One region of the Dethiobacter alkaliphilus AHT 1 genome, then DNA from elsewhere that is predicted to be linked to it. Evidence: riboswitches for the same ligand, from Rfam matches in the RefSeq annotation. Region 1 holds a riboswitch; each other region holds the start of a gene.
The links. Region 1 has a riboswitch for cyclic di-GMP ahead of DEALDRAFT_RS05950 (nuclear transport factor 2 family protein). Riboswitches for the same ligand answer to the same signal wherever they lie in the genome.
Positions count from the first base shown of each region.

Region 1 (10,742 bases):
AAGCGACCAGGCTTTGACAAAGAGCCAAAATAAAGTAGATTGTCAGGAGCGTTAATACCAAAGTGTGGCCTGTTTTACTCAAAATCAAAACTAATGGAACTAAAAGGGTGTTAAAGGCTATAAGAGTGCCCAACATAAATCCCTCAATCAGGAAGAATACTGACAAACCAAAGCTAAACTGGCTAAAAAGGCAATGTCCATAAGTTATTATGCAGTCCACAAACGCTTTTTGCCATCGTATTCTTTGCTTAAAGAGATTTCGAAAATTTTCAGGACATTCGGTATAACAAACAGCCTCCGAGACAACCATCATCTTTTTGTCACGCTCTTTTGTATATATCAATCGTTGAATTTTTAGTGTAATATCCATGTCTTCCCCCACAGTATTTCTAAAGCCGTTTAATTCCAGTAGGGTAGACCTTCTAAAGGCACCAAAGGCACCGGCAATGACTGTCATGGCTTTAAACTTAGCCTGCACAAATTTATGCAGATAGAAAGATGTCAGGTACTGCATAATCTGGTATCTGATTATCCCTCTCACTGCAAAATTAGGGCTTGCCTTACCACCTTTAACTCCGGCTCCCTGTACGATGTGGACCATACCACCAGCGGCAATTACACTATCATCGTGGAAGCAAGAATTCATAGCTTGCAATGAGTTGCTGTCGAGAATAGAGTCTGCATCCAGGGTAACAACAATATCGTTATTTGCATAATCAATCCCAGCATTTAAAGCATCTGCTTTACCACCATTTGATTTATCAATAACATAAACGTTTGGATATATTGTAGAGTAATAAAAACCTCTAACCGTCTTGTAGGTGAGTGTCCGGTTTATACTTTCTTCAACTGCTTCCAGCCGTAAAAAGGATTCCAGAATTCCTAAGGTATCATCTGTAGACCCGTCATTGATGATAATAAGCTCATGGTTTTGATAATTTGCTCTAAGGGCTCCCAGAATGCACTGTTTAATTACATGTTGTTCATTGAAAGCAGGAACCAAAATAGTTAAACCCAGTTCGGGCAATTTTTCAGGTAATTCAGTACCCCGCTTATGATTTAATAATGGAATAGTTATGTATAAGATTTGAAACATGACAAAGATTGAGAAGATTACCAATGTAAGTACTAACATAAGGCACCCCCTGTGGCTTTAAATTAAAAAGCTTTTTTAAACACACGCACATAATCTATGTTTGAATCGTGTGATGATAAATATAAGAACTGGCGTGTATCGGGGATGTCTCTTGTGGTAGAAAATGTCTCTTTCCCATCAAATAACCAGACAATTTTTTCCTGGTCCCATTCTATCCCAAAGGTATGGTAGTCAGCTGATAGATTGGAGTGGTTCACACGATGAAAAATGTTAACTTTAGCCGAAATGTTTTCATTTTCTTCTATCAGCCAAGCACTGGGTAATGTTCCCGATTCCGAAAGGCGGGCCCGAATCTCAATCTTGCCATACAGTAAGCTAAAAACACTGCGAAAGCCATTGTCCTGGGGCTTCCATTTATATAAATCAAGCTCTCCTGCGCTAAGCTCATCATGCCAAATTACTGTCCAGTCATCGGTGTCAAGGCTTATATCAAAACCCGCATATACTCCTGCTGCAGTGGCACTGTTAGACGAAAGTGCCTGGTAGATGCTGTTTAGTTGGTTAAGGCCAATAATTAAACTGATTGTAAGTATAGCGACGAGTGGTATCCAACCAAAGCCCCTTTGCATTGCCAATAATCAAACGCCTCCCCCTAACGTTTAGTTATTATATCTATGCGGGGGACAAAGCTATGTTGACATTTATTGTAGAAATAATGTAGATCTGCTAGAACTGAAAATCGACCTTGTTGTTCTTCCTTGATTTTTTGACTTAGGCATAATAAAAAGCCTTCGATGAAGGCTGTACTTATTTATCATTAAAATTTTAGACAATGGCAGGAATGCTTTCTTTTGGCGGAGAATATATAAATACAAAGCCATATTTAGAAAATGCTGTATCGATCCGTGCTGAATTATGCAGCTTACTTCTAGCAAGCCTTCATTAAGGATTACTTTAGTTCTTGGGGGCTGTGATTTCAGGGCTTATATGGACGCTTTGCCCTGGGGGAGCCAGTAGCGTAACCGACCACTTATGGTCGGTTTTTGTGGTTTAAAGCCCCAGTAATTTAGGGATACCGATACTATAAAATGATAATAAATGAAAGGGTGAAAGGATTGGCCGAGCAAAATGAAAGAGTTGTGAAACAGCACTTTGCGTTTTTTGGCCAGGGAAATCTTCCCGACGCTCTCGAGTTGTTTGCAGAGGATGTAGATTTTCAATCTCCTGTTACAAAAAACCCTCCCGAAGAAATATCTTGGGCTAAGCCGCGATATAGTAAAAAAGATGTTGCCTTATTTTTTAAGGAGCTATCTGAAAAAATACAAGTAAAAAAGATGGAAGCAATGTTTTTTACATGCCAAAACGATAGAGTAATTGTGGAAGGAAGAAATGGCGGAGTAGTAAAAGCTACCGGCCGTGGTTATGAGCATGATTGGGTTATGGTGTTTACATTGCAGGACGAAAAAATTTGCCGAGCAAGACACTATTACGATACAGCTGATATTGTAGCCGCTTTCCGTGATTAAGTTAAGTTACTTGAAATCTGACATAAAAGAATAAGAACTTTGCATACAGAATAGGATTAATTAATTAAATATGTAAAAATATATATGAACTGCATGTATATTAATTCTGGCATACTACTCACTTTGCTTCCCACCCGTTTATGGGGGCTGTGATTTCAGGGCTTATATGGACGCTTTGCCCGGGAGGAGCCAGTAGCGTAACCGACCATATATTAAGGTCGGTTATTTTAATTTTATAAAAGGTTAGAACCTACTCATCAGTCATAGATTATTTCCGTGCACAGGAAATTAAAAAAGGAGGAAAAGAAATGATTAAGGTAAGTGTTTTGTACCCAAATTCAGAGGGCAAGAAATTTGACATTGATTATTACTGCAATAATCATATGTCACTGGTAAAGGAAAAGTTGGGGACTGCGCTAAAAGGCGGGGCTGTAGAGGTGGGGTTAAGTGGGGGAGAGCCGGGTGCGCCGGCGCCATTTCTCGCCATGGGTCATATGTATTTCGACTCGATGGAGGAATTTCAAGCAGCTTTTCTGCCTCATGTTGCAACGTTTATGGGTGATCTTCCCAATTACACTGATATCACACCCGTAATTCAGATCAGCGAGGTAAAACTCCAGCAATTTCCTTAATAGATTTGATTCATTGGGAATACACGATAAAAGGAGGAAAAACTATGTATGCAACGTTAGTAATGTTTAATATTGGGCCGGGGATGCAGGAGCAAGCAACAGGGATGGCCGATCAGTTTGCACAGCTTCATGCCACCTTGAAAGGATTTAAAAGCTCAACATTCTTCAGTGATGAAGCCAAAGGCGATTACGGTGCATTTTCTCTCTGGGAAACAAATGAAGATGCCGAAGCGGCCTTGGGTACCGCAGGACCCAAGCTTCAGGAAGCTTTAAAAGACATTGTGCAAGAGCCGCCGACGGTTCGTATTTTTGAAGTGTACCTGCCTAACATGTAGATCAATGAGTCCACATGGAATGAAGGATACTATATCAACTTGTTCCGGCAATAAGTGCTGAAGACTGCATTGGGTTAAATAAGTATTGCTAAAACAGCTTATGCCCCAAAACCTTGGGGCTTTTTCTTTGTCGTATTCAGGAACTTCTCAAGTCTAGGGGGACCGGGAAGTAACGTTTGCTCACTATACCTCATAGGATATATCAGTATTGATATAAAGGAGGTTATATCGTGAGTGCAGAACGTTTTATAAATCCAGGTGACTTGTTTTTGCCTTGGAGCACTCGTAATACGACTAATACTACCAGAGCGCTAGGTAGTGACTTTAGTCAAACTCAATATCCAGTTGCTGAAATGGCGTTTGCCGGTATCAGCCCTGTAACAGTATATCTGGCGTCCTCGGAAAATTTCTCAGAAGCGATTATCGGTACTCCTCTTATGCACCATCCCATCGATGGGCCGTTATTTCTAACTGATCCTAACCGAATAGACCCATTTGTCTTAGCAGCTATCAGGCGATTGGCCCCAACCGGCATGGGTGAAGCTCAAGTAGTATTAATCGGTGAGTTTTCGGATCTTGTGATGCGAGCAATCCAATTCATGGGATTCACTGTACGGAGAATTTTAGGACCGGATGATGTGTTTCACACTGCTCACCGTATTCTAAACGAGTTATGTGTGCCTCAAGATGTGTTTCTCATTTCTACTGATCCCAATCATGGCGGGCATATTACCGGTGCATATTCCGCCCACTCCGGAGTGCCAATATTATTGACTGAGGGGCCAACTTTACCGCGGCATACCCGCATGGCATTAGAGCAGATAAATAACCCACGAGTTTATATTGTTGGTACTACTAATGCCATTCCTCAAAGCGTGATTAATGAGGTGCAAGGCTTGGCTGGTTTTGTAGACGTCATTAGTGCCGATGATATTTTTACCTTGGCCGTAAGATTCAGTCGGTACAGAAGCCCCGTTGCTGAGGTGGGCTGGGATAGAAATGAGCCTGACGGGCATGCGTTTACGTTTGTCCTTCCTCAGCCTTGGCAGTACTTGGTTTCTTCCGCTTCCTTGGCGCATTTGGGAAAACACACGCCGTTTTTGTTTGTAAACAGAGACAGTGTGCCGGAAGCTACTATGCAATATATCATGCAGGTTAACCCGCAAAGTGGTGACAGACCGCCGTTTATGCACGGATTTATTATAGGCAACAAAAATGTAATCAGTATACCCGTTCAAAACGAATTGCATCTGGGATTGTCTGTAGATTTAGAGCACCACATGCCCCATGATTTATAACCACTGACTTCACAAAGACTGCCTGAGGGCAGTCTTTATTTTATCCATATTGTTTTTCGGGGCAGAGAATTTATGTCTCTGCTTAGTAGAATTTTTGGTGCTAATGGTCTGGCAATGGGTGTGGTGTGCGGTGCATGCTTTGCTGCAGAGCAATGCTGGTTTTGCTTGCTTGACAGGATAAAGAGATATGTAATATAATGCGCAAAAAGGAGTTCGATGCGGATTAGTTAAGAAAATCCCATTGCATCTCCATTTAATCAGCATAAATTTAAAATAATTTAATATTATGGAAAGCGTATAATGTTTTTCAGGCAATGGTGCCTCTGAGACTGTTTTTGTCTTAGAGGCGTTTTTCTTTTGGCGGGGGACTAATATGGAAAATATCATCGCTTTGCAGCATGAATGTTGTGTATGCCAGTAGGAAAGCCATATTAAAAATTCAAGGAAGGTGACTATTTTATGTGTGGTATTGCCGGGTGTTTGGGAGTCAATGATATTAGCACTGTGAACAGGATGCTGGATGCCATGCCCCATCGGGGTCCCGATGACCGTGATATCCATACTTTCAATAAGATTGTTTTTGGTCATACCAGGCTTTCCATAGTTGATGTTAAGAAAGGCCGCCAGCCCATCTTGGCTAACGACGGGCAGGCAGGTATAATCTGCAATGGTGAAATTTATAATTTTATGAAAATAAGAGAAAGATTGGGTAATAAATATCATTTTATGACGGATTCCGATTCGGAGGTTATTCTGCATCTGTATCAGGAAAAGGGCCCTGATTGCGTAAAAGAGCTGGATGGGATGTTTGCATTTGCAATCTACAGCAACGATAGTTTTATGCTGGCCCGGGATCCCGTTGGCATTAAACCTCTGTATTACGGGTATGTTCGCGGCAATCTATATTTCGCCTCGGAACTGGGCGCCATGAGCCTGGCCGGCGTGGACGAGGTTCACGAATTTCCTGCCGGAACCTACTATACTCCGGAAAAAGGGTTTGTGCAGTATTATCAGGTGCCGGAGATTCAAGACCATCTACTTACCGATGTGGAAGAAGTGTGCGAAAAGATCAGGGAAAATTTCATCGTCGCCGTCAAAAAAAGGCTGTTAGCCGATAAAGAAATCCACGTCGGTTCTTTCTGCAGCGGCGGCCTGGACAGCAGTCTGGTGGCTGCCATTGCCGCCGAGGAAATTCCGAATCTGCATACCTTTGTTGTAGGCATGAAGGACAAATTCGGTGTAGAAAGCGATGACCTTAAGGCATCTCGAATTGCCGCCAAACACATTGGCTCTACACACCACGAATTAATCTTTAAAGAAGACGATTACTATGAAGCCCTGCCTACGGTTATCAATAAACTGGAAACATATGACCCTTCACTGGTACGCTGTGCTGTTCCTTGTTACTTTACCTGCAAGCTTGCTGCCGATTACGTGACGGTGGTTTTAACCGGAGAGGGAGCCGACGAGCTGTTTAACGGGTATCATTACATGAAGAATTTTCCTGTGCAGGAGCAAAATAAGGAAGGCAGGCGTGGCATTGGGACTTTGCACAATATTAACCTGCAGCGTGCCGATCGCATGGGTATGTATTTTAGCCTGGAATTAAGAGTGCCATTCTTGGACGTGTCCATGATTGACTTGGCCATGAAGATACCACCCGAGCTGAAAATCCGCCAATCCGAAGAAGACGGCAGTAAAATTGAAAAATGGATTTTAAGGAAGGCATTCCAAAGCACCAATTATTTGCCTGAAGACATTTTGTGGCGCTACAAGGTGCAGTACACACAGGGGGCAGGTTGTGAAAGCTTGGGCGAAAGATTGGCGGAGAGCGAGATAAGTGAAGGAGAATATGAACGTATTAAGGCCGAAAACCCCAAAGCAACAATTAACAGCCGTGAGGCGGCTTACTATTTTAAGATCTTCCGTAAGTATCATCCCCAGGACTCTGTGCTGGGCTCCATAGGTATCTGGACGGGCTTTGATTTCGCCGAGGAAAGGGAAAACGTGAGCGGTACAATGGACGGCAACCTTAAACATGCCAGGTGAAACACCGTCTCCGGGAACGAAGGTGTCTTTGCTTTGCATTTGCTTTGAAAAATATTTGAAAAAGGTGGCTGAAAATGAACAAGGCACTAATGGTTCTGGCCGACGGGACAGTTTTTGAGGGGACAGGTTTCGGGGCTGAAGGAGAAGTAATTGGAGAGGTTGTCTTTAACACCTCTATGACCGGTTACCAGGAGATACTTACGGACCCTTCCTATAAAGGCCAGATTGTCACAATGACTTGCCCGCAGATAGGTAATTACGGTGTAAACGATGAAGATGCGGAATCATCCGGCAGGCCTAAGGTGGAAGGTTTTGTCGTTAAAGAATACCTGGATTTCCCGAGCAACTGGCGTGCTGCTGATTCCTCAGGCAGGTGCAAATCGCTTGGTAACTACCTTAAGGAAAACAAGATTGTCGGCATAGAAGGGATAGATACCAGAGCACTTACCGCTCATCTGCGCAATAACGGCTCGCAGATGGGCATCATCTCCACTTTTGATTTCAGTGTGGAAAGCCTGCTTCACAAAGTACGCTCGCATCCCGGGATTGCGGAGCTTGATCTGGTAGAGGAAGTGTCTGCAGCGCAAACTTTTTCCTGGAACAAGGGCTGCGCTCCCTGGTGCAGGTCTGTAGGGAAAGAAGACAAACCGCTTAATGTGGCGGTTTACGACTTTGGGGTCAAGCATAATATCTTAAGGAATCTGGCGGAGGCAGGTTTTGCCGTCACAGTGGTGCCGGCGACAACGCCTGCGGAGCAATTGCTTGAGAAAAACTTTGACGGCGTATTACTCTCCAATGGCCCCGGCAACCCTGAAACAGTGACCTATGCGATAGAAAATACCAAAAAACTGCTTGGTAAAATACCGATTTTCGGCATCTGCCTTGGTCACCAGATTCTTGGTTTGGCCATGGGAGGCAGGACATACAAACTGAAGTTTGGCCACCATGGTGGTAACCATCCCGTCATGGATCTGGAAACAGAAAGGGTGGAGATTACCGCACAAAACCATAATTACTGTGTGGATATCAAAAGCCTGGGAGGGCAGGTGCGGCTGACGCATCGCAACCTGTACGACGGGACGGAAGAGGGTATGCAGCATGTGGAACTGCCTGTTTTTTCCGTCCAGCACCACCCGGAGGCCGGTCCCGGCCCAAACGACTCCACCCATATCTTCAAAAAATTCAGGGCAATGATTGGGGGCAAAGCGTAATGCCGAAACGGACGGATATCGAAAAAATACTGGTGATCGGCTCAGGCCCCATTGTAATCGGCCAAGCCTGCGAATTTGACTACTCCGGCACACAGGCCTGCAAAGCTCTGCGTGAAGAAGGGTATAAAATTGTCCTGGTAAATTCCAATCCGGCCACCATCATGACAGATCCGGAGATGGCCGATGCTGTCTATATTGAACCATTGAACACCGATATTCTGGAGATGATTATCGATAAAGAAAAGCCCGACGCCATCCTGCCGACCATCGGCGGTCAGACGGCCTTAAACCTTACTGTGGAGCTGGCCGAAAAAGGCATCCTCGATAAATACAGAGTTGAACTGATTGGTGCCGGTATAGACGCCATTAAGAAAGCTGAAGACAGAGAACTGTTTCGGGCAGCTATCCAAAAAGTGGGTCTGGATGTTCCGCAGAGCTTTGCTGTGTCTTCACTTGCTGAAGGCCTTGATGTTATCGGGGAAATCGGGTTCCCGGCTATTTTGCGTCCCGCATTCACACTGGGGGGTACCGGGGGCGGCATTGCTTATAACATTCAGGAATACCGGGAAATCCTTGAAAAAGGCTTGGATCTGAGCCCGACAAAACAGGTCCTGGTAGAAGAATCTGTCCTGGGATGGAAGGAATTCGAGCTGGAAGTCATGCGGGACAAAAAAGACAATGTGGTCATTATCTGCTCCATTGAAAACTTTGATCCCATGGGAATCCACACAGGAGACAGCATCACCGTAGCTCCGGCGCAGACCCTCACAGACAAGGAATACCAGCGCATGAGAGATGCGGCAATAGCGATTATCAGGGAGATCGGTGTGGACACCGGCGGCTCCAACATCCAGTTTGGTATCAGCCCGCAGGACGGCCGCCTGGTAGTAATTGAAATGAACCCCAGAGTGTCGAGAAGCTCGGCATTGGCATCCAAAGCCACCGGCTTCCCCATTGCCAAAATCGCCGCCAAACTGGCTGTGGGCCTGACCTTGGATGAAATACCCAACGATATCACCAGGGAAACACCGGCCAGTTTCGAACCTGTTATCGACTATGTTGTCGTAAAGGCTCCCCGCTTCGCCTTTGAAAAATTTCCGGAAGCCGACGCCACCCTGACGACACAGATGAAGTCTGTGGGCGAGGCGATGGCTATCGGCAGAACATTTAAGGAAGCCTTAAATAAGGCAATCAGAAGCCTGGAACTGGATTGCTTCGGCTTTGAGCGCCAGGAGGCGGATATGATGAATATCCGCTCAAAACTGCATATTCCCAACAGTGAAAGACTGCTCTATATTGGCGAAGCATTCAGGCGTGGGCTGACAATTGAAGAAATTCATGAAATCACTCAAATAGATCCCTGGTTTCTCTATAATATCAGACAAATTGTGGCCCTGGAAGACAAAGTGGCCTGCTTTGCCGATGCCGGCAAGACGGAAGCCCTGCCCCCGGAATTGCTGCGCAAAGCGAAGGAATACGGCCTCTCCGACAAAAGAATCGGCCACCTCCTTGGCGATAGTGAAAACGCAGTCCGCAGTCGGCGCAAAGAGCTAGGCGTTTTACCCGTTTATAAGATGGTGGACACCTGCGCCGCCGAGTTTAGAGCGTACACGCCCTATTTCTACTCCACCTACGAAAAGCCATACCGGTCGGCTGGTGCACAGAAAGACGTTACGGTCTGCGAAGCGGCACCCGGTGAGCGTGAAAAAATAATTATCCTGGGATCGGGGCCAAACCGCATCGGTCAGGGCATCGAATTTGACTATTGCTGTGTCCATGCCGTTATGGCCTGCCGTGATCTTGGTTATGAAGCGGTTATGGTCAACTGCAACCCCGAAACGGTAAGTACCGACTATGATACTGCCGATAGGCTTTATTTTGAGCCGCTGACTGCTGAAGATGTGATGAACATTATTGAGCTGGAAAAACCCAGAGGCGTTATTCTCCAATTCGGTGGACAGACACCGCTTAAGCTGGCCATGACTCTTTGGCAGGCTGGAGTTAAGATTCTTGGCACATCACCGGACTCTGTTGACCGTGCTGAGGACAGGAAGCGTTTTAAGGAACTGTTGGATAAACTAGAGCTGAAACAACCGGAAAGTGTAACCGCCGTTTCGGTGGAGGAGGCGCTGGCCGCGGTGCAAAACATCGGCTACCCTGTTATTGTCCGTCCTTCCTATGTCCTCGGCGGCAGGGCCATGGAAATCATCTACAGTGACGACAATCTGCTGGATTATATGAATCGGGCGATGGTCGCTTCCCCGGAACATCCGGTCCTGATTGACAAATACCTGGAAGGCGCCATTGAGGTGGATGTTGATGCCGTCTCCGACGGGACAAACACTCTAATCGCAGGTATTATGGAGCATATCGAGGAGGCGGGTATCCATTCCGGCGATTCGGCCTGCTCGCTGCCCCCTTATTCCATTAGCAGTGATATCATCGAAGAAATCAGGGTTCAAACAAAAGCATTGGCCACAGAACTAGGCGTTTGCGGTCTGATGAATATCCAGTATGCCGTAAAAAATGGGGACATCTACATCCTGGAGGTAAATCCGCGTGCTTCAAGGACCATTCCTTTTGTCAGTAAAGTTA
Region 1 is NZ_ACJM01000005.1:86,379-97,120, forward strand. It holds gene DEALDRAFT_RS05940 (glycosyltransferase family 2 protein) at 1-1,135, opposite strand, end outside; gene DEALDRAFT_RS05945 (glycoside hydrolase family 16 protein) at 1,159-1,725, opposite strand; cyclic di-GMP riboswitch class II at 2,051-2,133, shown strand; gene DEALDRAFT_RS05950 (nuclear transport factor 2 family protein) at 2,212-2,622, shown strand; cyclic di-GMP riboswitch class II at 2,756-2,838, shown strand; gene DEALDRAFT_RS05955 (EthD family reductase) at 2,931-3,254, shown strand; gene DEALDRAFT_RS05960 (antibiotic biosynthesis monooxygenase family protein) at 3,299-3,589, shown strand; gene DEALDRAFT_RS05965 (cell wall-binding repeat-containing protein) at 3,820-4,887, shown strand; gene asnB (asparagine synthase B) at 5,347-6,936, shown strand; gene carA (glutamine-hydrolyzing carbamoyl-phosphate synthase small subunit) at 7,011-8,147, shown strand; gene carB (carbamoyl-phosphate synthase large subunit) at 8,147-10,742, shown strand, end outside.

Region 2 (10,742 bases), on a different contig from region 1:
CGGGCCTCTTTCCTGTAAGTTCTATAAGGCAGGGCCAACGAGGAAAGTGCCGGGAAGAAAAGGCATGGTATATGAAGAGGAAGACTGGGTGGACGAGGAAGCAACGAGCCACAGGGAAGGGGAAGAGTAAAAGCGGCAAGAAAGTAGATGATACTTGTACAGGAAATATTAGTTAAAGATAGAAATAATACGTACTAGCCTGGGGAAATGAGGTGTCCTTTTGAATAATTTAAAAGACATCAGATGGAAGCAGAGATTTCAAAACTTTGAAAAATCGTTTTCGTTGTTAGAGAAATATATTGCCCAAAAGGAAAAAAACGAACTGGAGAAAGCGGGTATTATTCAGTTTTTTGAAATGACTTTTGAGTTATCGTGGAAATTGCTGAAAGACTACCTGGAGGCTGTGGGATATGTTGTCAACAGCCCCCGGGAGGCTATTAAGCAGTCATTTCAAAAGTGAATTTATTGAAGATGGTGATGTTTGGATTGATGCTCTTATGAAAAGAAATTTGACCGTTTATACTTATAATGATGAAGTGGCTGAGAAGCTGCTTAGAGAAATACATGAGTTGTATTTTCCGCAGTTAAAGAAATTATATGAGAAGCTAAAAAGGGAACTGTAATATGTTTGGATTATCTGAAAAAAACCTGATATATATCAGAGAAGGCATTAAGACGTTTGCTGAAATTGAACGGGCTGTGGTTTTTGGCAGCAGGGCTATGGGTAACTATAAGCGGGGTTCTGACATAGATATTGCAATTGCAGGAAAGAACGTTACCGGAGAAACCGTTGCTAAGCTAAGCGAGTATTTGAACGAAGTAGCACCTTTACCGTATTACGTTGATGTGGTTGACTATAATGAGATCTCCAATGAAGAATTAAGAAAACATATAGATACAAAGGGCATTGAATTAAACATTAATAGTGAAGGCTAAGTTTCCGTATTGCAGTCTATGAGCCTTCTATTCTGCTTCTTGGGAAGAGTATGATAATGTAGAAGATTGGCCGGGCAGAATAGCAGGCGGCTGTTGTTCAAAAAAGGAGCTGCTGGAGGCAGGTGACCCTGCAGCGCATTATGATTTGGACGAAGAACCCTCCTCTGGGAATTAATCCTTGAGGAGGGTTTTTGCGAAAAAAGGGGATTTATGATGTTTGTCGAAACTATGGATTTAAGCTGATGTAAGAGGAGAGCTATGATGGAGAGGATGCTTAAGCTACCGGTTACTAAGGCTGCCATAGTGGTTAGTATTATTGCGGTTTTGGTAACTATGAGTTTTTATAACTTTTTGTTATTCCACACTTTAGTGGAGCTCTTTAGTGTGCTTGTGGCATTTGGGATAGCTGCCATTGCTTTTCATACCAGCCAGTTAACCGAGGAACGCAACGATTTTCTGAACTTTTTTGGTGTGGCTTATTTATGTATTGGGTTTTTAGATTTGTTACATACCCTGGCCTATGACGGCATGGGGGTCTTTCCCGGCAATACTGCAAACCTGGCCACGCAGTTGTGGATTATACCCAGGTATATCGAGGCCTTTACGTTTCTGGCCGTTCCTTTTTTGATGGCCAATCCTGGCCGCAGAATTAGAATACATTATCTAATTCCCGTTATTTCTTTGGTGCTTTTAGCGTCTGTTTTTGCCGGAATTTTTCCGGATAGTTTTATTCCCGGTGAAGGGCTTACTCCGTTTAAAATTATCAGTGAGTACATTATTTCCACAATTCTGCTGATCTCCGGTATTCTGATTTGGAGAAACAAGGAAAAGTTTGATAAAGAAGTTGTAAAATATTTGCTGCTGGCCTGTGGGGCAACAATCTTGGCAGAACTGTCTTTTACTTTTTATGTATCGGTGTATGGTTTTTCCAATATGGTGGGTCATTTATTTAACGTGGCATCATATTATTTTATCTATGTGATTATGATTCGCAAAAAGTTGCTGGAACCGTATGAGGTTATCAATGATTTATATCAAAATCTGGATAAGAAGGTAAAGGTCAGGACCAGAGAGCTGGAAGTTGCCAATATGCGTTTGGCCCAAGGGCAGAGGAGGCTCTCGCAGCTAAACGAGAAGCTGGGTGAGAGCAATCGCTTAAAGAGTGAGTTTACGGCCACCATGACGCATGAGCTGCGTACGCCTCTTACCTCTGTAGTTGCTTTTTGTGAGTTGATGCTGGATGAAGTGTCCGGCCCCATTACCCCGGAGCAACGGGAAAACCTGCTGGATATTAAAACCTCGGCCCAACAGCTGATGGTTTTGGTGAACGATATTTTAGATATGGCTAAGCATGAGGCGGGTAGCTTGCGAATTCATAAAGAGAAAGTGGATTTAAACGATGTGCTACGGATGGTGCGGCGCAGCATGAGTGCCATTGCCCATCAAAACGGCATCAGCCTGGATGTAGAAAAAACAACGTTGCCGTTTGTGTACGGAGACAGGGACAGGATTCAACAGATGGTTGTAAACCTGGTTGCCAATGCCATCAAGTTTACCAAAGACGGTGGCCGAATCACCGTGTCAGCCAACGGAGAAGGGGATTTTGCCATAATTTCTGTCCAGGATACCGGCATTGGTATTTCGCCGGAGCTGCTGCCGCATATCTTTGAGAAATTCCGACAGGGAGACCACCCCAAACAGCGCCGTAAAGGAACCGGCTTGGGCCTGGCTCTGGTTAAGACCCTGGCTGAACTGCAGGATGGCAAAGTCGCCGTTGATAGTGAGGTGGGCGAAGGGTCGTGCTTTAAAATTTATCTTCCTTTTGCGTCGGAGCAAAACGAGACAGGGAGCATTAGCAAAGCACTCTGATGAGTAAATAGAAGTAGTGTTGCCGTAACCGGACAATATTGGGCGGACCTTGAGAAAACCTATGACACTAATCATTTAATGGTTGGTGTCATTTTATTATTGAGAATGTTATATACCTGTGACGAAGGGCTAATGTTTTCCCCAATTCTTTTTATGGGTAGCAGATGGCGCCAAGTAAGTATTGTTACAGGCTGGAGTAAAATTCTTCTTTTATGGCAGGAATTTTAAAGAAAACAAAGAACAAAAAGAAGCAAAAGGAAAATACGGTATGTTTTAACATTTGTAGCCTTCTCTACAGCAAAACCCTCACCAGTTTCCCAATAATTTTTGTGGGGGCAATGATTTTTGGGCTGATTTGGACGCTTTGCCTGGAATGAGCCGGTAGCGTAACCGACCACTTGTGGTCGGTTATTTTTATTATTAGAGATTTAGGGTGACAAATCGCAAAGTAAAGGGAGGCAGTGCATTGAAAAAAGCTGTAAGCTTGTTGTTAACCATGTTGTTGGTTCTGTCGTCATTTAGTGTAAATATTAGTAGTGGAATTTCAGTGGAAAATGTAGTGGCTGCAGAGCAGGAAGATCTTTTGACCGCTACGGATAAATACTTTACATACAGTATCTCCGGGGAGCAGGTAGAAATTACCGGGTATAGCGACGAGGGACCAAAGGACGTGGTTATTCCCGATACTTTGGAGGGTTACGCTGTAACTGGTATTTCTTTTAGGGCATTTGAAAACATGCAGCTAACCAGTGTGATTATTCCCGAGAGTGTTTCCACCATTGGTGACAGTGCCTTTAGAAACAACCAACTGAGTGAAGTTATCCTGCCTGAGAATGTTTCCGACATCGGCAGCTTTGCCTTCTCCGGCAACAGTATCTCCAAAGTGAGGCTTGAGTCCAATCTTTCGTCGGTGGGTTCGTTGTACTATGGTGTTTTTGGAGGAAATGCGATTAACGAGGTGGAATACGGCCCGGCGGTAACCCAAATACCGGAGAACTTCTTCAGGGACAGTGATCTAAGCGGTGCTGCAGCGGAGACCCTTATTATTGAAGGGATAACGCAAGTAGGTAGTTATGCTTTCCAGAACAGCGGCCTTACGGAAATTGTACTTCCGGAATCGCTTGTAAATATCGGCCGTTTCGCCTTTAGAAACAACCAACTGAGTGAAGTTATTCTGCCTGAGGGTGTTTCCACCATTGGTGACAGTGCCTTTAGAAACAACCAACTAAGTGAAGTTATCCTGCCTGAGAATGTTTCCGACATCGGCAGCTTTGCCTTCTCCGGCAACAGTATCTCCAAAGTGAGGCTTGAGTCCAATCTTTCGTCGGTGGGTTGGGTGCTCTATGGTATTTTTGGAGGAAATGCGATTAACGAGTGGAATACGGCCCGGCGGTAACCCAAATACCGGAAAACTTCTTCAGGGACAGTGATCTAAGCGGTGCTGCAGCGGAGACCCTTATTATTGAAGGGATAACGCAAGTAGGTAGTTATGCTTTCCAGAACAGCGGTCTTACGGAAATTGTACTTCCGGAATCGCTTGTAAATATTGGCCGTTTCGCCTTTAGTAACAACCAACTGAGTGAAGTTATTCTGCCTGAGGGTGTTTCCGCCATTGGCGGTAGTGCCTTTAGATACAACCAACTGAGTGAAGTTATCGTGCCTGAGAATGTTTCCGAGATCGGCAGCTCTGCCTTCTCCGGCAACAGTATCTCCAAAGTGAGGCTTGAGTCCAATCTTTCGTCGGTGGGTTCGTCGCTCCATGGTATTTTTGGAGGAAATGCGATTAACGAGGTGGAATACGGCCTGGCGGTAACCCAAATACCAGGAAATTTCTTCAGGGACAGTGATCTAAGCGGTGCTGCTGCGGAGACCCTTATTGTTGAGGGGATAACGCGGGTAGGCAGTGCTGCTTTCCAGAACAGCGGCCTTTCGGAAATAGTGCTTCCGGAGTCGGTTACAAATATCGGTAGTTACGCATTTAATAACAACCAGCTTGGCGAAATTGTTTTCCCGGATAATATAGATGATATCGGCAGGGATGCTTTTGCCGGCAACAGCATCTCCAAAGTGAGGCTAGAGTCCAATCTTTCGTCGGTGGGTTCGTCAAGTAGTGGTATTTTTAAAGATAATGTGATTAACGAGGTGGAATACGGCCCGGCGGTAACCCAAATACCAGGAAATTTCTTCAGGGACAGTGATCTAAGCGGTGCTGCTGCGGAGACCCTTATTGTTGAGGAGATAACGCGGGTAGGCAGTGCTGCTTTCCGGAACAGCGGCCTTTCGGAAATAGTGCTTCCGGAGTCGGTTACAAATATCGGTAGTTACGCATTTAATAACAACCAGCTTGGCGGAATTGTTATCCCGGATAATATAGATGATATCGGCAGGGATGCTTTTGCCGGCAACAGCATCTCCAAAGTGAGGCTAGAGGCCAACCTTTCGTCGGTGGGTTCACTTAGCTATGGTATTTTTAAAGATAATGTGATAGACGAGGTGGAATACGGCCCGGCGGTAACCCAAATACCAGGAAATTTCTTCAGGGACAGTGATCTAAGCGGTGCTGCTACGGAGAGCCTTATTGTTGAGGGGATAACGCGGGTAGGCAGTGCTGCTTTCCAGAACAGCGGCCTTTCGGAAATAGTGCTTCCGGAGTCGGTTACAAATATCGGTAGTTACGCATTTAATAACAACCAGCTTGGCGAAATTGTTATCCCGGATAATATAGATGATATCGGTAGGGATGCTTTTGCCGGCAACAGCATCTCCAAAGTGAGGCTTGAGGCCAACCTTTCGTCGGTGGGTTCACTTAGCTATGGTATTTTCGAAGAAAATATGATTAACAAGTTGGAATACGGTCCGGAGGTTTTGGTAATCCCGGGCAATTTCTTCCGGAATGCCGACTTAAGCGGTGTAGTCAATACAGACTTAGTGCCGGAGGGAATCATTAATATCGGCAGTAACGCATTTCGCAACAGCAGCTTGTCCAGTGTTGTGATACCGCACAGTGTGAGCACCATCGGAAATACGGCTTTTGCCGACAATCAGGAGGATCCGGAAGATTTAACAATTTATGGGGTTTTAGACTCTGTTTCGGCTGAGTATGCCTATCTTCACGGCCATACTTTTAAAGATATTGATGACGGTCATCTGCGTTATTATGCGGTAAGGTATGAGAGCACTGAGCATACCGGTGGGTCGGTCCCTGAGGATGCAAGCCTATATCAGGAAGGTTCTGCCGTTGTTGTAATGGGCAATACCGGCAACCTGGTCCGGACAGGGTATAATTTTGCCGGCTGGAATACGGAAGCAGACGGAAGTGGGACCTTTTATTCTGAGGGCTCCCAGTTAGTGATGGGTTCGGAGGATGTTACCCTGTATGCCCAGTGGCTTAAAGCTCCGGTGTTGTCTGCACAGAGCGGCCATTTGTCTGTGCACCTGCAATGGACATACGGCGGTGATCCCGCAGAAGTGAGTAAGTTTGATATCTACCGCTCCCCTGCTGGTAGTAATAATTATAGTCGTATCAGAACACAGACGGGCTACAGCTACACTGATTCTGTAGCGGCCGGACGCTATGATTATTATGTGCTGCTTACCGATACTGAAGGTAAAACTGCCATAAGTAATACGGTGCGTGGCGTATCCGTTGTTGAAGATCTGGAAGATCCGGTGGCGGTAATTGAGCCGGAAACCCTGCTGGCCGCAGAAGGGGTATCGTTTACCTTCTCAGGGGCGGCTTCCACCGACAATGACAGGATCGCCTCTTATGCCTGGGATTTTGGCGACGGAGCTACAGGAAGCGGTGTCAGCGCAACCCATACCTATAGCCAGGCGGGAACGTATACTGTTAGCCTCACTGTTACCGATCCTGCTGGAAACAGTAATACTGTCACCGCTGAGATTACGGTCTTAAATTTGGCCGTGGAGGACGGCTACAGGTTGGTCAGTTTTGAAGTTGTCGATGCGGTGAGTGTGGAGCCCATTGATTCAGCACAATTGATCCTGGAAGGGCAGCAGTTTGATGCGGTTGTTTCTGTTAATGAAGAAGGCCGGGCTCAGTTGGTGATGCCCGACGGCACGTACCAGCTTAATGCTTTGGCAGATGGGTATTTACCACGTTCGGCCACTGTAGTTGTAAATGAAAGTAATGATGAGGTAACTATGGGCCTTAGTGTCAGTCAGCTCGTTGCCGGTGAATTGACCGTCCATGAGATGAGCTATGAGGAAATTCTGGAAGCCGGGATTGACACCAGTGACCCGGATAACCACCATGTATACCGGTTTTCAACAGAGCTGGAGTTTATGGCGGGGCCGAGACTTTACGCGCTGCCGGTGGAAGTTTTTAAAAACAGTGCCGGCAAGATACTAAATCCCCAAGGACAGCGCTTTACACTGGGAGAGGGTTTAACGTGGGGTTCGGGCCTCAATCTAAGAATATTCCCCATCAGTGAACGTTTCTATCTGATAATTTACGGAGAAGCGCGCTGGTTAAAAGAAATGTATAAGGTGGAGCTGTTAGTCATCAATGAGTCTAATGTGGACTGGATTGAAGATTGTACAGCCGAACTGTTTTTGCCGGAAGGAATGTCTTTTGCATCAACTACCACTGGATCACAGCAGGCTCAAATAAATCTGGGTGACATACGGGAAGGTTCTTCTGCAACTACGCAATGGTTTGTGCGGGGTGATGAGGAAGGGGAGTACCACCTGAGTGCAGAGGTTACAGGCACTTTTATGCCTAATACAGAACCGTTTCACATGACTTTTGAAACAAACGAGGCGGTGAAGGTTTATGCCGGCAGTGCTCTGAATCTGAATATCACGGCACCCAGCGTGGCATTCCGAGGTGAGAGATATCACGTTTTGTTTGAGCTGGAGAACGTTTCGTCAAAGCCGATTTACAATTTGTCATTTGGTATTACAGGAGCGGAACAGTTTAAAATAATTGAGATCGGAGATGGTTCTACGGAACCGCTGATGCTAAGCGAAGAAGATTTTGGCGAGGGCATGACAAGGTCCATACCTGTTCTTGAGCCTGGAGACAAGTTTGTTATTGATTTCAGTACCACCATTTGGTTCAACTCAATCTGGGAGCTGACCGACGTGCCGATAGCCTATTACCTCACAAATGTCTTTGTCACCACGTTGGAAGGAAGTACCACCACAATTCCCCATCAGATTGAAATTAAGCAGGTGCCTCACTCCACAATTTTTGATTATGCCAAGATGTTGGCAGGAGGCGAACTGGAAGATCTGTTTATTCAGGTTATCACAGACGGTACAGTGCTGGCAGACCATGTCCCGTTGGCAAAGAATGTACGAAAAGCATACAAGCTGAGACAGGGGCCTGCCAATTCCGCGGCAAACATTTTTGTGAAGCGGGATGACGGGAGTGTTATTGACCTGAACGTGTCTAGTAGCGGCGGTGGCAGGATACAATCCGAACCACTTTGGCAGGAGTTTGATATTGTGGTGACTGCAGTGGGGCCGGGAGAGGCTACGCTGGTTGTTGAATTTGAGAATGACGGTAAAATGACTCGTTATGAGGTGCCTTTTGTAGTAGCAGATGAGGAGGCCGATCTGACCCATACTGCAGCAGTAAGTACGGCAGTGAACGGCAATCTTGCCACAAGTATCGTGGGGGTGGATGATGTTGAGGCGCTTATTGCTGGGGTGACTGCAAAAGAACATGTGGTATCCGAGCAGTACCCTTATACTTATTTTGACTCTCTGCTTGCTCTGAGGCCGGAACTTACTGCTGAAGAGGAAGGGGTGGTGACAGAAGGAGAGTTGGTGGTTCCTGGTGTATTGCTGGAAACTCTGTTTGAAGATACCTGGGGTAAACTGGGTTATCATAACCATTTGGCAGAGTTAACTTTCAGCCGGGAAGCGCTGTCGGCAATGGTGCAGGCAGCAGGAACTGAAGGCGACGTGAGTTTGGTTGCCGCAAGAGTGGATGCGGATACGCTAAAGGAAGCGCAGCGGGAGACGGCAGGCAACCGTCCCGTCTATGAGTTTGCAGTCTATAGCGGAGACGCTGAAGTTGTGCCGGGTAGAGTAGATGTTTCTATTCCTTACTCTCTAAAAGCCGGCGAAGTGGCGGAAGGGCTGGCATTATACCGGTTGGATGAAGAGGGTAGGTTGACAGAAATTGAGCATGAGTATGATGTTGATCGGGAACGGATTTTCTTTAGTACAGACTACTATGCCTGCTTTGTGATATGGTATGAAGATTTTCCTCTGGAGCCTGTGGTAGAAAGGCTGTTTGGAGCCAACCGCTTTACAACTGCTGTAGAAGTGAGCCAGAACGGCTGGCAGGACGGTTCTGATGCCGTAATCCTGGCTCGGGGTGATGACTATGCCGATGCTCTGGCAGGGGTGCCCCTGGCCTACCATTTAGATGCTCCCATCCTGCTGTCCCGCACCGACCGCCTGGAGAGTGTTACCACTGACGAGATACAGCGTCTGGACGCTTCCCGCGTTATTATCCTGGGCGGTACAGGGGCGATATCTGCAGCAGTTGAACAGGAATTAGCAGCCCTGGTTCCGGATGTGGACCGTATCGCCGGCCCGAACCGTTTTGCCACCGCAGCCCTGATTGCGGCAGAGATGGCAGAGGAAGGAGCAGTTTTTGATACCACTATGGTGGCGGTGGGCACCAACTTTGCTGATGCCCTGTCCGCCAGCTCTTATGCCGCTGTGAATGGGTACCCCATTCTGCTTACCCGTAACGACAGACTCCCTTCAGCGACAGAAGAAGTGTTAAATGAGTTGGCTATCAACGAAACCTTTGTCATCGGTGGTGATGCGGCGGTGGGAAGCGCTGTTTTCAGCCAGCTTCCAAACCCGAAGCGCATCTACGGCAGCAACCGCTACGAAACCTCCATCGCTTTGGCAGAAAAATTCCTTCCGCCGGGTACCGGTCATGTATATATGGCCACAGGACTGGACTTTCCCGATGCCATTGCCGGTGGGGGGCTGGCGGCAAAGAATAACAGTGGTGTCCTTTTAGTACGGGGGATCAGCAGTGAGCCCAACACAGTGCTGCAAGAATTCATAGCTGATTGTGGCATAACCTCGGTTACTATTTTTGGCGGCAGTGCAGCTGTGGGTGAAAGCATTGAAGACTGGTTGAAGGATAATCTTTAAGAAGAAGTAAGATTCTAAGAAAAGGGAGACCCTGCGCTATCTGAGGCAGATCTCCCTTTTTGTTGGATTTTTTTCTTAACGTAGCAGCAATTTTTGGCTCCGTGTACAAAAATAAGCACCCATGGGTGCTTATTTTTATTGGGGCGCGATAAACATTTGTGTCCAGTAGTGGCGTAAGTTGCTGGGGTCATTTGCATTGTAATAATATCCGATGCCGATGTGAGTCAGGTTGGGGTTTAGGATGTTTGCCCGGTGGCCTGGACTGTTCATCCAGGCATTAACAAGGGTCTGGGGTGAAAGAAAACCTGCTGCCAGATTTTCTGCTGCCCTGGTGTATGAAATTCCGTAATGGCTCATCATGTCAAAGGGGCTACCGTAGATGGGTGAGTTGTGGTCAAAGTACTGGTTGTCGTACATATCCTTAGACTTTATCTCTGCCACTTCAGAAAGCTCTGCGTGGTATTGTAGCGGGGCTAGTCCATGTTTTTCCCGTTCAAGATTTGTTAGGTCAAACACTCTTTGAATTCGCTCTGGAAGCGGAGGGTTTAGCGCCGAGGCAAGTAAATTTACAGCGTTTGCGGAGACGGCTTTCTCACCGCCAAGTATGGTAAACTTTGTGATTCCGGTATCGTTTACAATGGTTTGAATGGATTGAGGAATCTGTTCCGGTTGGACAAGGAGAATAGCAGTATGTTCTTTTGCTGCCAAAGCTGAGCCAGTTAGTGCGTCTGCAAAGTTCAGTGCCGTGGCTATATAAGCTTTATCGGTTGATATGTCTAAAGTCTGAA
Region 2 is NZ_ACJM01000007.1:40,859-51,600, reverse strand. It holds gene DEALDRAFT_RS07820 (hypothetical protein) at 1-130, shown strand, start outside; gene DEALDRAFT_RS17245 (nucleotidyltransferase substrate binding protein) at 221-460, shown strand; gene DEALDRAFT_RS17240 (nucleotidyltransferase substrate binding protein) at 498-623, shown strand; gene DEALDRAFT_RS07810 (nucleotidyltransferase family protein) at 625-936, shown strand; gene DEALDRAFT_RS15990 (sensor histidine kinase) at 1,195-2,805, shown strand; cyclic di-GMP riboswitch class II at 3,128-3,210, shown strand; gene DEALDRAFT_RS07800 (leucine-rich repeat domain-containing protein) at 3,272-4,201, shown strand; gene DEALDRAFT_RS15985 (leucine-rich repeat protein) at 4,180-9,954, shown strand; gene DEALDRAFT_RS07790 (cell wall-binding repeat-containing protein) at 10,090-10,742, opposite strand, start outside.
Region 2: linked by a shared signal. The riboswitch ahead of DEALDRAFT_RS07800 (leucine-rich repeat domain-containing protein) and the one ahead of DEALDRAFT_RS05950 (nuclear transport factor 2 family protein) in region 1 are both predicted to bind cyclic di-GMP.

Region 3 (10,742 bases), on a different contig from region 1:
CGCATAACCATTCACCTCCCTTTAATTTTTTTTAAGTACACTTATACTATAGCCAACGAATATGGAGAACCAATGTAGACAATATGGAGATGGTATAGAGATTTGCTCCATTGCGCACACTAACTTTCGAGGTGGTGCCAGTGGATCTTCTGGAAAAAATGAGGGAGGCGTATCAAAGCGCCAAACCAACCCCCGAAAAAAAATTACAGGATGTAATCGTCAACAGGGAGACAGGCGAATACACTTTTATCTGGGAAGAAAAAAATAAGCCTTAGGCTTATTTTTTTTGAATTTCCTGCCATCTGACAGGGAATCCACACATCTATGAAGAAACATTTTTTAGAGGTGATATTCATGAAAATATCAGGCCGAACAAAAATTACCGGGATTTTTGGCGACCCGGTAGAGCATTCCCTGTCTCCCGCCATGCACAACGCCGCCTTTGCCCATCTGGACCTGGACTACGTCTATGTGCCTTTTCACGTCAACACCGATGACATAAAAAGAGCCGTGGGCTCCATCAAAGCACTAAACATCACCGGCGTAAACGTAACCGTGCCCCACAAACAGGATGTAATCCCGTTTCTTGACGAAATAGACAAAACCGCCAGCCGCTGCAGCGCAGTAAATACCATCGTCAACAAAGACGGTATCCTCACCGGCTACAACACCGACGGTACCGGCTTTATCGATTCCCTCAAAGAATACGGCTTCAACCCCAAAGACAAAGAAGTAGTAATCATCGGGGCCGGCGGCTCTGCCCGCGCCATCTGTGCAGCCCTCCTGGAAAACAAGGTCTCCCAAATAACCATCATCAACCGTTCCCTGGAAAATGCAGAACAACTGGCTGAATCCCTTGGGCAGGCCCACACATTCAGCGTCATACCCCTAATTTCCAACTACTCACCGTCCATCTATAGCGCCGACCTGGTGGTAAACACCCTGTCCATCCCCTTTAAACAAGAAGACGGCGACTGGCTCGTTGACCTCTCCAGTGCCGCCGGCGCTCTCTTTTACGACCTGCGTTACGGAAAAATGCCCTCGGATTTCCTCACCTACGCCAAAGAACTAAAAAGCCCCGGCCTGGACGGCCTGGGCATGTTGCTCCACCAGGGAGCAAGAGCCTTTGAACTATTCACCGGCACAAAGGCTCCCACTGACATTATGAAAAAAGCGACTTCTACTTAATTTTACCCGTCACCGGATCATAATCAAAATCCGCAGCACCGGTAACCGGATTCACCGGCATTTCCCGAAAGTATCCGTTTTCCACCAAGCTCTCTAAATCATCGGGATACTTGCCGTTTTCCAGCTGGTAGATCTCCACCGCTTGCTGCATTACCTTCACATTATAGGACAAGACACTGTTTTGCACAGTACCGATATGCTCACTGTACACAGTAATTCCGGTCCCCGAAAGTGTAACCAATATCACCAAAACAATAAATAATTCCGCTAACCTCATGTATAACACCTCACACAGGAAATTTTACCCAAATTCTTTTGTGTTATACATATGCCAACTGAATCTGTAATATTCTTCCTTCAAGAAAAGCACCTGTTTTCAGGTGCTTTCTGTGTTAAAGCTGCATAGTCAAAAATAAGAAACCATAGTAAACCATTAATAGTGAATAGGCCGCAAAAATTACTGATACATAGCCAAACAACCTGCGCCCAACCCTGACCCTCACCAACCAGAGAAATAATAATAACAGCGGCACAATAATCAATTTAACCTTAGGAAAGTAAGCCGTATCCACAATCAAAGCCATCACCGGATTTCCTTCTCTGAAACCTAAACTTAAAGCATGTAGCGTCAGAAAATAGTCCGCCGCATTAAAAAAGGCAACACAAATTAACATCAACCCTATCAGCCTAAATCTGTTATTTTCATCGCATATGTACTGCAACTATCATGCCTCCGGTCTTTTTTATCATTACTATGGAGTACTTGCGGTAAACTTGCCTTCTATTATGTACAACCATGTTTCTTTCTAAAACAAAAAAAGCACCCGCAGGTGCTTTATTCTCTAACTGAAGACTTCCCAAAAGAGCCATGCATAGTAAACCATTAACAAAAAGTAAGCAATAAATATAATCCACACATACACATACAATCTTTTGCCAACCCGCTGCCGGTTCAGCCACAACAAAAGCAGCAACAGCGGCACCAAAACCAGCTTCACCTTGGGAAAATACACCGTATCCACAATCATATCCATAACCGGATTCCCTTCCCGCATCCCCCGACTAAGGGCATACAAAGTCAGAAAGTAATCCGCCACATTAAAAACACCCACACCCAACAGCAATAACCATAAAAGCCTGTCCCGGCCACCTGCTTTTGTTAACCCTCCCATGATATCCCCCCATACATATCTTACCAAACAAATATAAAGGGTAGATAAACAAAGTCTTGCATTGATAGACATCCGACCAAAATAATGCTATCTTAAAGAGCATAGGAGGGAACAATCATGAACGTAGCCATTATTCAGCTGGAAGTAAGTGATGTACATAGCAGAGAAGAGAGATTCAAAAAAGTGGAGCAAATCATGCTCGAGCTTCATGCCGGCAATCCACAGCCGGATCTGATTCTCCTGCCGGAAATATGGGGAAGCGGCTTTTTCAGATTCCAGGATTACGCCGCCCACAGTGAAGAAGCAGAAGGGGAGACCTATTCCTTTTTAGCTCCCTGGGCAGAAAAAATGAACTGCCACATCTTAGGCGGCAGCATTGTAGAACGAGACGGAAACCATTTATATAATACAGCTTTATTCATCGACCCCCATGGAAAACTAATCAGCAAGTACAGAAAAATCCACCTCTTTGGCTATAAATCTGAAGAGAGCAAACTCTTAACCCGCGGCACAACTCCCACAGTTATAAAAACAGACCTGGGCACATTCGGCATCTCCACCTGCTACGACCTTCGTTTCCCCGAACTGTACCGCAAAATGGCAGACCTTGGAGCCCAAGCCTTCCTGGTTACCTCCGCCTGGCCCCTGGCCCGCCTGGAGCACTGGACCCTCTTTAACAGAACCAGAGCCCTGGAGAACCAGTGCTACCTCATTTCCTGCAACTGCTCCGGCCAGATAAAAGAAAACCCCTTCGCCGGCAACAGCATGATGGTAGACCCCTGGGGAACAGTACTACACTCCGCAGGGGAAGAACCTGCCCTATTACATGGCAGTATAGATCTAAGCCATGTCTCAGAAATACGAGATAGTTTCCCAGCTTTTAACGATCGCGTTTTATTGTAACATAGCCTACAGTAATAAAGCCCGCCAAAAGGCGGGCTTTATTACTGTACTTTATTCTTCATCACAGCAATCAAAAGCAAAATTATCACACGGTTCAGATTGGACAAAGTTCTCATTGTTATTGGCGCTATCTAAAGCGTCTTTTAACAACTCCATGTACTCACGGCTTGCTTCCTCATTTGCTAATGCCTCATTTGCCAAATTGATCAAAGCTCCAATGGAAATATAATCACTGTTAGGTAAGACTCCAGGGGCATAAACCAATGCATTTCCTTCTACCCCTTGCCATAATACATTGAGCCGCATAGCAGCTAACTGAGCGGAAAGCATATACTGCATATTTTCTGCATTGGCACCACGTAACCAGCTGCGGAAATCGTCGTGGTCTTCTGGAACAAAAGTATCGCCAGTTGCATCCTTTAGATTCAGGGCGGTAAGAGCTGCTATTGATTCATCGATATCATCCTCAAAAATCCGCTGTCCGTTTCTGTTGCCCCAGAATCCCATGGTGTATCCGCCGCCTTCACCCAGGCAGAGGTTACCGAACTCAACTTCTACATCAAGTCCATCAACATCGGAGCCCACGGTAACCGTATATTCAGTAGGGGTTGTCGATCTCCAGTTACCTGTTGTAGACTCGCACTCTACAATTCTAAAGGTGGTACCATAAATTATATTTTCAATCTCATATGGTGTTTCTACGCAACCGTAGAAAACGTCACCGATGTAAATCTTTACTTTCCAGTCTTCGATTATAGCCTCACCGTTATCAAACTCTCCGTTGGCATTGGCATCATAGAATTTAATAATTGAAAGTTTGCCAAGCTTTGGCTCTTCTTCTTCGTCTCCGGAGCTGTTACTAATGGTCAGGACCCCAGAGGCTGTATAAACCCAGTGCCAGTAGCCAATCTCAGAGCCAGTTAGGTCTGCATTTTCCGAGCCCTGCCAGAAGGGATTATCCAGTGTTCCCGATCCGCCACCAGGGCCTTGGGCATCAACTTCCCAGTAAACTGTTGGTCTCTCATCAGCAAATGTAAGTACAGCAGACGTTGCTAATGCACCAGTGTCCCGGTATACATCAAAATGTAGGACTCTGGAACGGTGATCCCTGTTAGAGGTTGTAGTCGTTTCCCCGTCATCGTATGTTACTACCAGTGTAGCTGTAGGCTCTGTTTCCGCGAAGACCATCGGCATTGTCATGGCTACCAACATAGCCAGTGTAAGCAGAATAACTAACACTTTTGTTTTCATAAGGCTTTTCATTAGTTTTACCTCCTTTTTTTTTCAATGAAATTAAACACAAAAAGAACCTAAACTACGTCTTTCCTCTCATCACCCCCGAATGTGATGCAAAGATGGCTGGTTTAGGCTCTAATTGTGCAAATATTCTACTGTGATGTTGGCATGAGCAGAACCCGTTCTGAGCACAAAAAAAACCGGCCTGCCATAGCCGGTTGCGCCGCCAGCTCTCAACCTCTCAAGGCGCCCGATTTGTAAGAGGTTGGTCATTGCTTCTATGGTTGATTAGATTATAGCAGGATAGCAGAGGGATAGGAAGAAAAAAGTTTCCACATATTTACACACGATTTAACAAAGAAATACTATGTTTTTATAATGTTTCTTTGACTAATGTAGAATGGACTTCATGAAAGTCGAAGAGTCGGTTAATTTGCTATGCATATTTGAGATTCTGCTATGATTAGCTACTAATCCAATATGCTTACTAGAATTAGCGAAAATGTTACCATTTTGAAATTATTTTTAAACTTTGTTTTTACATCATTCGACCGCATCTTTTCCTTTTATTACGCATAATTTTTCCGATAACAACATTTACTTATAAATTTCCATCAAATAACGTGTTTTTTACTTCAGATTTTCCTCATTCTTCTTGCTTAAAGGGGCCTTTTTTCAAATGTCGAATTAATTGACACCTGAACTTATTAGATAGTAAGATAGAAAACACAAAGCATGTTAATAATTTCCATGGAAAGCGAGTTCGGAGGCATTGTATGAGAGCGATTTCAGGTAGTTTTCATCGGATAGATAAAAACTACTTGCTAAACAGTAAGGGGAAAATCAACTTTCATCCCGGGTTTAGTACCACATTTGGTCTCTTTAGGGCTATTTCCCTGCTCCTGACTTCAATTGTATTTATGCTGGCCCCGGGCCAGAGGCTGCTGTTTGATAAACTGGGATTTCTTCTGTTTTTAGTAATCTCGTCGTTTATCTTTGTTTATCTATATAACCGAGCAATCAAACGCAGTGACAACCTGGCCGTTTATGTTTTGGCCGAATCTGTTATCCTGGCTATCATCGTTGCCTTGACAGGTGGCTTGGATAGTCCCTTCATATGGTATGCGCTAAATCCCGTTATGATCGCCTCTGCATACCTACCATTCTTCATGCCCTGGACTTTAATGTCTGTCTATCTTTTATTTTCGATCCTTGAAGATCTCTACTTTGAGGGCGCAAATTTTAGTCTTTTGGGCTTCTTCTCCAATTATCTCGGCCTTATTTCAGCCCTTTTCCTAATGGCTCTTGCCTTTCAGATTTTTTCCGGCATTTATCGTGTCTTGGCGGTCCAGTCCCAGGCATTGGAAGAACAACAGGAGAAGCTCACGGAAGCTTATAACAGTTTAGAAAAGAATCATCAGCGTTCAAAGTCCTTAAGCGATTTCCAACGCGAGGCCGTCGCCTGTAAAAACACAAGTGATGTTTACAGAAAGCTTGTAGAATACGCCGAAGACGTATTTCCTCTTCAGAAAGCGGCTGTACTGGTGCTGGATTCCCCCACACCGTTTCTAAATCCTACTCACCAGATTCTTTTTACAGTGGTACCCCCCGACATCCCTCATAATTTTATTAGTGAGGAACTTAATCTTGCTGAATTGGCAAGGCGATGGAGTGAACCAGGTAAAGATGAAGTGGCAATATCTGAAGACAATTCCTGGTTATCACTGCCACTTAGGCTAAATGATTATAGTATCATGGCTATCTTTGTAGGGTGGCTACCTCCTGGCAAAAGCTTTGCCAATTTTCAGTCTGAACTGAACTTTTTTATTAACTTCGCTCAACAAACCGTTTGTAATATCTTCAATCTGAAGCGAACGGAGCAAACAATGCAGCGTATGACCGCATTGTATGAAGCGGTGGAAACAATCTCCAGCCGTGATGACATAAAAGAAGTAATTGATCTTTTTGCCGCCTACGCCCGCGCCCTTACCGGCAATAAAAAAGTAATATTTTGGTTGGATAAGACATCTGTTAAAGAAGACAGCTCATTAAACAATCGTATCTACACGGTTAAAGGAGAGAAGGATGTTCTTCCCGAGAGCTACTGGTACGAACCTTTGATAGCAGCGTGGTCACGGATTCAAAAAACTCCCCACTCAGTAGAACATCTGGTTTATGATTCACAGGGTAAGCCGGTGGCACGTCTGCTCTGTATGCCCGTTAAGTCACGTTCCCACTGTTTTGGCTTACTGGCTGCATTGCAGCCAAAGGATGCCTTTAACACGGAAGAAGTTATGCAAACCCTTTCCTTTATGGCTAATCTGGCAGCAGTGGCCATTGAGCGTAACATAGCCGAGTTGTTTTCCGATAAGATGCTTTTGCTGGAAGAGCAAAACAGAATCGCCAATGAGATCCACGACAGTGTTTCTCAGAATCTTTTTAGTGTGGTTTACGGCGCTGAGGCCATTATCAGGCAGGGCGATACCTTGTCCCCTAACGAGAAAAAACAGATTCTTCAGGCTATTCGCGATGTTACGGCAAAGACAGCAAAAGAGCTGCGCTTGCTTATTTACAGGCTGAGCCCACGTCATCGTGGCGACCATACATTTGTCAGTGAACTGGAAAAACAATTAAACGGCTTGGCGGAATTGAATCAGATAGATATAGATTTTAATATCAGTGGGAAGGAAGAATACCTAAACGCTGCCATCCGTCGTGCATTTTATCGCATTGTTAAAGAGGCAACCAATAATGCCATTCGCCATGGCAAAAGTAAAAATATCAAAGTTGATCTGTTAATGGATCCATTCGAATCTCAGTTATTTATTCAGGATGATGGAAAGGGATGTGATATCGACCTCTACAGTACTAATGCCGAAAGCAGTGCCAGAAAGCTGGGAGTTGTCAATATGACAGAACTGGCCCGTTCACTACAAGGCCATCTGAACATTGAAAGCAAGGTGGGCGAAGGTACAAAAATATCTGTGTCTGTTCCTACGTCACCTGTACCAGAAAACTAAATCGGGGGAGGAAGGATATGAGAGTCATAATTATTGACGATCATCCGCTGGTACGCAAAGGTTTGGAGTTGGTTGCTTCACTGGAAGAAGACTTTGAAATCTGCGGTTTTGCCGCAAATGGCCTGGAGGCTATGGAAGTCTTGGAAAAACACAGTCCGGATGTTGCCCTGGTTGATTTACGCTTACCCGGGGAACACGGGTTAGACATTATAGAAAAAGCGCGCTCAATAAACAGTACCTGCAAATATATTGTGCTCACTTCCTATGCCACAAAAGAAGAAATTAAACAAGCCATGGCTTTAGAGGTAGACGGTTATATATTAAAAGAAACCTTACCCGAAGAGTTAATCACTTCTGTGCGCATGATACATAAAGGCCGCAAGTATTTTGATCCCGTAATCGTCCAACACGCTTTGGAAGAGAAGAATGAAGATAAGTTAAGCGAACTGACAACCCGAGAAATGGAAGTACTGAAATTCCTCTCCCGCGGACTAAATAATAAAAAGATAGCCGAAGATCTGTTTATCAGCGAACACACAGTAAAAAAACACGTAGGCCAAATCCTCACCAAACTGGAACTACAGGACCGCACCCAAGCAGCCCTCTACGGCGTTTCCCAGGCACTAAATAGGTAAACGAGGCACCAGTCTGAACCTTAGCTCACAAAGGTCTCCAGGTCAGAGATAAAATCAGTCTGGCCAGCCTGTAATTTGTCACCCCGCTGTTATTATTAAGGGGGGGGTAACAAAAAAATAACTATTTCCTGCAAAAACCCTGTCTAAACAGATAGGGTTTATTGCTTATAATTATCTTTATTTTTTTGTTACGAAATGTTCATTTTTGTAGTGCACCTGCATATTTTGTTACGAAGTGGGCACGCTGTAATCAATTCTGGCAGAGTTCCTACAAAAACGACAGTCGGTATATATTCCGGCGAGTAATCCCGACTCTCGGGGGGGGTGGGGCGCAGGCTGGCATTATTTTATTGTTAGCTGTTATTGCACCTGTTCAAAAAAACTTAATAGGGAGGAAAATAATTGAATATGGCAAAACCGGTGTCGAAGTATTGGCGAGTGGGATTAGTTCTTTTGGTTATTGGATTGCTGGCGATAGGTACCGCCCTGGGCTCCGTGCCGCCTTGTGAGGGTCCATTGGTTGATCCAGTTGAATACAATGGAAACCCAGAAGAAATCGGAACAAGAATTAATGATCCTGGAAGCGGATATATCGATGTAGAATTTGACGGTGTTTGGTATAAGGTATTTTATGAAGTTTACGACGGAGGTAAGACACTAAAGTTCTGGGAGGAAAATGGTTTCCCCGTTGTATCCAAGGTTACAGTTAAGGGTGGCCCAAATGCTAATATTTACTACTATGCTGCCGATCCACCTGAAGGACTTGGAGTGCCTGTAGCTAGCGACTGTGGTTTGCAGTCTCCACGACATGGAAAAAATATCCCCGGCATAAGTTATGTTGAGTTCGAATTTGAACCGCCGCCAACCGGTAGCCTCAAGGTTATCAAGATTTGGGATGACCAAGGCACAGGAGTTGTATATGACGGCACCATCGACGTCAATATCTACGATTCCGAAGGTACACTGGTTGACACGCTTATCCTCAGTGACGCTAACAACTGGGAAGATGATCTTGGCTATCTGCTCCCTGGAGTATATACCTTCGCAGAAGTGACTCCTGATGGCTGGACACCAAGCTACGACCCGGCAAACCGTGAGTTAGTTGTTGAGGCCGGTGATGATCCCGCAGCTGGTGCTATTGGTACTATTACAAACACCATTGACCTTGGTAGCCTCAAGGTTATCAAGATTTGGGATGACCAAGGCACAGGAGTTGTATATGACGGCACCATCGACGTCAATATCTACGATTCCGAAGGTACACTGGTTGACACGCTTATCCTCAGTGACACTAACAACTGGGAAGATGATCTTGGCTATCTGCTCCCTGGAGTATATACCTTCGCAGAAGTGACTCCTGATGGCTGGACACCAGCTACGACCCGGCAAACCGTGAGTTAGTTGTTGAGGCCGGTGATGATCCCGCAGCTGGTGCTATTGGTACTATTACAAACACCATTGACCTTGGTAGCCTCAAGGTTATCAAGGTTTGGGATGACCAAGGCACAGGAGTTGTATATGACGGCACCATCGACGTCAATATCTACGATTCCGAAGGTACACTGGTTGACACGCTTATCCTCAGTGACGCTAACAACTGGGAAGATGATCTTGGCTATCTGCTCCCTGGAGTATATACCTTCGCAGAAGTGACTCCTGATGGCTGGACACCAAGCTACGACCCGGCAAACCGTGAGTTAGTCGTTGAAGCAGGCGAAACACCGGTAGCCGGTGCTATTGGTACTATCACCAACACCTATATCCCACCCGAATCCCAAACCATCTGGGCAGCTCATGCACCAGGAGTGTATCGCTACAATCCGGATAGAGGTAACTGGTTCACTTACGTTAAGTATTCAGAATTAGCAGAAGAAGATGGGGTATTAACAGCTTATCTCTACGCTGGCCAAACTAATTACGCAGGACATGTAACATTCACAAATCAAACTTCAACACATGTTGATATAACCATTTATCTCGACGGTTGGGCATTTGCACAGGGTGAAAATTTCTACGTTCAGGACTATAACGTTGCACCAATAGGCCAAAGAACAGCATCAGGCCTATTCGCTTATAAACAGACAGCTCTTTCAAGTCCAGTTACCATGACAGTTCCTCTAAACGGCTATTATGGTATCCACGTCAATGCATATGAACTGCCGTAGTTTATAAGGGTTCAATAATAATTACGCAATAAAAGAATGATTGAAGTATTAAGATGACCCCTAGGGAGCAACCACCTATCACGCTCCCTGGGGCTTTCTTTTTTGTAAAAAATTTTAGGAGCAGTTCCAGCCTTCTGAAACTGCTCCCTGTTCATTTACTCAAAATGTATTGCCGCCCCAACCGTTCCCGGGCCGGTATGGACTCCGATAACGGCACTTACTTGGGTGAAGATGGTGGCAGGGACGCCGCAGGTGTTTTCCATGATAGACTTTAGTTTGTTTGCTGCATCTAGGGCGTCGCCGTGGGCGATGGCTAAGGATTTTACACTGCGGTTACCCACTATTTCCTTTAATTTGTTGGCTATCTGGTCAAGGGCTTTATCCTGGCTTCTTGCTTTGCCGGCGGGGACGTAAATCCCTTCT
Region 3 is NZ_ACJM01000003.1:176,437-187,178, reverse strand. It holds gene DEALDRAFT_RS04240 (hypothetical protein) at 1-5, opposite strand, end outside; gene DEALDRAFT_RS17385 (hypothetical protein) at 141-275, shown strand; gene aroE (shikimate dehydrogenase) at 355-1,188, shown strand; gene DEALDRAFT_RS15840 (type II secretion system protein) at 1,181-1,465, opposite strand; gene DEALDRAFT_RS04225 (DUF5658 family protein) at 1,581-1,910, opposite strand; gene DEALDRAFT_RS04220 (DUF5658 family protein) at 2,031-2,360, opposite strand; gene DEALDRAFT_RS04215 (carbon-nitrogen family hydrolase) at 2,478-3,263, shown strand; gene DEALDRAFT_RS15835 (hypothetical protein) at 3,315-4,526, opposite strand; cyclic di-GMP riboswitch class II at 4,703-4,788, opposite strand; gene DEALDRAFT_RS04205 (GAF domain-containing sensor histidine kinase) at 5,276-7,519, shown strand; gene DEALDRAFT_RS04200 (response regulator) at 7,537-8,154, shown strand; gene DEALDRAFT_RS04195 (collagen binding domain-containing protein) at 8,557-9,555, shown strand; gene DEALDRAFT_RS04190 (hypothetical protein) at 9,804-10,319, shown strand; gene DEALDRAFT_RS04185 (DegV family protein) at 10,475-10,742, opposite strand, start outside.
Region 3: linked by a shared signal. The riboswitch ahead of DEALDRAFT_RS15835 (hypothetical protein) and the one ahead of DEALDRAFT_RS05950 (nuclear transport factor 2 family protein) in region 1 are both predicted to bind cyclic di-GMP.